DNA from 2 places in the Kribbella sp. NPDC043289 genome. Region 2 is predicted to be linked to the other one. Evidence: riboswitches for the same ligand, from Rfam matches in the RefSeq annotation. Region 2 holds a riboswitch; the other holds the start of a gene.

Region 1 (2,193 bases), on a different contig from region 2:
TCGATCGAGGACGTCGCCTGGCTGCGGGCGATCGCGGGGATCCGGATCATCGTGCCGGCCGACCCGATCGAGACCGCGGCGGCGCTGCGCTGGGCGGCCGCGACGGAGGGGCCGGTGTTCATCCGGGTCAGCCGGATGAGCGTGCCGAAGGTGTATCCGGAGGACTACGAGTTCCAGCTGGGCAAGGCGGTCACGGTCCGCGAGGGCAACGACGTGACCGTGATCAGCAACGGGACCGTGCTGTGGCGCGCGCTCGCCGCCGCCGAACGGCTCGCCGAGGAAGGGATCTCGGCGCGCGTGCTGTCGATGCCGACGGTGCAGCCGCTCGACACCGACGCCGTGGTCGCGGCCGCGCGGGAGACGGCCGGCATCGTGACCGCGGAGGAGGCCGTGCGGGGCGGTGGTCTCGGCGGGGCGGTCGCCGAGACCGTCGTACAGCAGCATCCGGCGCGGGTGTCGATCCTCGGGTTCGGCGAGTTCGCGCCCACGGGGTCGGCCGGCTACCTGCTGGACCGCTACGGCCTGTCCCCCGAGGGCATCGCCGACGCGGCCCGCAAGCTGGTCACGTCAGGTAGCTGACGAGATCCGCGATCGAGATCATCGCGAAGCCATGAGCGTCGGCGAACGCGCGCAGGTCGCTTCCGGTCATCAGCGTGCCGTCGTCGTTCATGAGCTCGCCGATCACGCCGACCGGCGGCAATCCGGCCAGCCGGACGAGTTCGACAGTGGCCTCGGTGTGACCGGGCCGCTGCCGGACTCCGCCGTCGACGGCGCGCAGCGGCAGGATGTGACCGGGCCGGATCAGGTCCGTGGGGCGGGCCGAAGGATCGGCCAGCACCCGGACGGTCCGCGCCCGGTCCGCTGCGGAGATCCCGGTCCCGACGCCGGTCGCCGCGTCCACCGACACGGTGTACGCCGTCCGCAGGCTGTCCTGGTTGTCGGGGACCATCAGCGGCAGCCGCAGCTGGTCCAGGACCTCCGGTGCGGCGGGCGCGCAGACGTAGCCGCTGGTGTGGCGGACGAGCAGCGCCATCAGTTCCGGTGTGGCGAGGCTCGCGGCGAAGGTCAGGTCGCCTTCGTTCTCCCGGTCCTCGTCGTCGACGACCACGACCGGGCGTCCGGCGGCGAGCTCGGCGACGGCGTGTTCGATGGTGTCCAGGCTGGTGATGGTGTTCACGATCGTTGTCCTCTCGGCTGTGAAATCACCAGCACTCCGGGGCAACGACAAGCCTCACGTCCCCCGTCAGGGAACGTGCGGCTGCCACGTGCGTCTTCCCATCCGGACTTTCACCGTCGGTCCCGGAGTTCCACCAGGTCAACCGCTTCTTCTTGCGAAGTCACGGGTCGCGGACTGTCACCGCCGGCTCGGAATTTCACCGACCCCAGAGCACGTGTGTTCTTCTCGTCCTCAGCTTAACGGCAACCAGCACCCCGGGAGTGTCATGTCCATCTCATCCGTCTGGCGGGAGATCGAGCTGCCCGCCACCACCGAGTGGGCCGAGTTCGCGCACGAGACCGGCGTCGTCCTGCGGCGGCCGACCTTCCTCGACGGCGACGCGGGCCGGAAGGTCCGCTTCGCCCCGCCGCTTCCTGGTCTGTGGACGTGGTCGGGCGGTGAGTTCGAGGTTTCGGTCGCCGAGGACGAAAGCAACCCGTTCTACGCGCACGGGTTCTGGAAGATGTCGCCGGGCTGCCGCAGCCTCGTGCACGCGGACGGCACGCCCGCGGTGCTGGTGGCCGACACCGCCTGGGCGCTGCCCTGGCGTGCCACCCCCGACCAAGTGCGTGAGTACGCCGCCGACAGACAGGCGAAGGGGTTCAACGCCGTCCTGCTGATGTCGGTCCAGCCGGACATGCGCGCCGTCGGCCCCCGCGACCGGACGCAGGACGAAGGCTTCGGCGTGGGCTTCGAGGACCTCGCCGACGGGCACCTGCTGCAGCCGAACACCGAGTACTTCCAGTACCTCGACGTACTGCTCCGGATCCTCGTCGACCACGGCATCGTCCCGGTCCTCCAGCCGGTCTTCCACGGCTTCGGCTGGAAGGGCCTCGACGTCGCCGGCACGGTAGTCCCACCCGAGGAGTACGCCGCCTACTGCCGCTATCTCGTCGCGCGGTACGGCGCTCAGCCGGCGATCTACCTGGTCGGAGCGGATGGCGCGGGCACCGAGCCGCAGATCGCAGCGGGCGGCG
Region 2 (2,193 bases):
CGATTCCGCGCCGAGGTCGCCGACCGCGGCGAACCCGGAGCCGAGCACGGCCGGAGCGACGTACGCGACGATCTGGTCGACCAGGCCGGCGCGCACGAACGCGGCGGCCAGCGTCGGGCCGCCCTCGAGCCACAGGTGCCGGATGTGCCGGTCGTCCAGCTGCCGCAGCACCTCGGCGGGATCGTGGGTCGGCAGCAGCAACGTCTGCGCGCGGTCGTTGCGGACCCGCGCCGTCTCCGGGATCTCCCGGTCGCCGACAACGACCCGCAACGGCTGCCGGGCCGCGGGTACGTCGTCCTCGTCGCGGACCGTCAGCTCGGGGTCGTCGTCGAGCACGGTCTGGGTGCCGACGGCGATCGCGTCGCACTCCGCCCGGTGCCGGTGCACGTCGGCGCGCGCGATCGGGCCGGTGATCCACTTGCTCGTCCCGTCCGGCGCCGCCGAGCGCCCGTCGAGCGTGGTCGCGAACTTCCAGGTGACGAACGGCCGACCGACCCGGACGCTGTGCAGCCAGACGTGGTTGACCGCCTCGGCCTCGTCCCGCAGAACGCCCTCGACGACCTCGATGTTCTTGTTCCGCAGCTTGTCGGCACCACCGGCCGCGGTCCGGTTCGGATCGGGTACGGCGTACACGACGCGTGCGATCCCGGCCTCGATCAAGGCGTCCGCACACGGACCGGTCCGGCCGGTGTGATTACACGGCTCCAGCGTCACGTACGCCGTCCCGCCGCGGGCGCGCGACGCGGCCATCCGGAGCGCCTCGACCTCGGCATGCGGGCCACCGGCAACGGCATGGAAGCCCTCGCCGACCGGGTGCCCGTCGCTGCCGGTGATCACACAACCGACCACCGGGTTCGGATGGGTGCTGCCGGTCCCCTTCGCGGCCAACTCGACAGCACGCCGCATCCAGGCGACATCAATCGGCGACGCGTTGCTCACTGCTCACTGGTCCCTCGTCGTCACGGACGCACTACCGGGGTCTCGTGACGACCGGCGACCACGCTCCGCCACCCGATCTCGCCGTACGCCGTGTGACGCGCGCACCGCCCGACCGGACGTCAGAGCACACCCGCCGACCGCGTGCGCCTCCCATCCGGACTTTCACCGTCGGTCCTGGAATTCCACCAGGTCAACCGGTCGCCGAACTGCGACGACCGGGTCGCGGACTGTCACCGCCGGCTCGGAATTACACCGACCCCGGAGCACGCGAGTGGGTTCACTCGTGCTTCAAGTATGCCCTCCTCCGCAACCCACACCACGACCCAGGTCACATCGTGGTCGGACCGGAGGACCTCCGCGGGTCTCCTCCGGCTCAGCGGAGCAGGAACCAACTGGCAGCGCCGAGCAGGCCGGCCGCACCGGTGAAACACGTGACCGCGACAACGACCAGCGTCCGCCGCCCCCGGTTGGCCCGCTGCGCCGGCGGAGCCACCGCCTCCGTCGCGGTGCCGGTGGGCGGTCGCTGTGCCGGCGGAGTGACCGCCTCGGTCGCGGTGGAGGCGGGCGGCAGCGGGGGCAGGTGATCGAAGACCTCGGGTGCGTCCGGGTCGTCGGCCCACGGCGTCGTACCGGCGGCCGGGAGCGCGCCGCTGGCGGCGAGCAGACGCCCGGCCGCGCTCGCGGACTCCGGCCTGCCGGACGGATCGCTCGACGTGGTCCGGCGGACGAATTCGCCGAGCGGACCGTCGACCGCCGGCCGGGCGCCGTCCGTGCCCGGCCGTTCACCGGTCAGCAGCTCGACGGCGACGGCGCCGACGGCGTACAGGTCCTGACGTGGGTCCGGGTCCGCGCCGGCCAGCTGCTCGGGCGCCAGGTATCCCGGCGTACCGAGGACGGTGCTGTGCCTGGTCATCCGTGGCTCGTCCAGCACCGCCGCGACGCCGAAGTCCGACAACCGGAGGTGCGGCCATCCCCGGCCCGTCACGTCGAGCAGCAAGTTGGCGGGCTTCACATCGCGGTGGACGACGCCGGCGGCATGCACCGCGGACAGCCCGTGCAACAGCTGATCGAGCAGTACGGCGACGTACGACGACGGCAGCGGCCCGTGGTCTCCGAGCAGTGTCGCGACGGACCCACCGTGCACCAGGTCCATCGCGAACACCACCTTGTCGTCGTCCGCGGCCCACCCGTGCGGAGCGACCACGTGCGGGTGCTCGATCCGCAACGACTGCTCCCGCACGAACCGCAGCAGCG

The links. A riboswitch is a leader RNA that binds a small molecule or an ion and turns the genes downstream of it on or off. The one in region 2 is predicted to bind FMN.
Region 1: linked by a shared signal. The riboswitch ahead of ribB (3,4-dihydroxy-2-butanone-4-phosphate synthase) and the one ahead of ribD (bifunctional diaminohydroxyphosphoribosylaminopyrimidine deaminase/5-amino-6-(5-phosphoribosylamino)uracil reductase RibD) in region 2 are both predicted to bind FMN.

The regions. Positions count from the first base shown of each region.
Region 1 covers NZ_JBWKCB010000003.1:490,712-492,904, reverse strand. Annotated here, with positions in the region: gene AC0662_RS20605 (transketolase family protein) at 1-579, shown strand, start outside; gene ribB (3,4-dihydroxy-2-butanone-4-phosphate synthase) at 563-1,177, opposite strand; FMN riboswitch at 1,262-1,395, opposite strand; gene AC0662_RS20595 (apiosidase-like domain-containing protein) at 1,443-2,193, shown strand, end outside.
Region 2 covers NZ_JBWKCB010000010.1:160,294-162,486, reverse strand. Annotated here, with positions in the region: gene ribD (bifunctional diaminohydroxyphosphoribosylaminopyrimidine deaminase/5-amino-6-(5-phosphoribosylamino)uracil reductase RibD) at 1-939, opposite strand, end outside; FMN riboswitch at 1,078-1,209, opposite strand; gene AC0662_RS38190 (serine/threonine-protein kinase) at 1,313-2,193, opposite strand, start outside.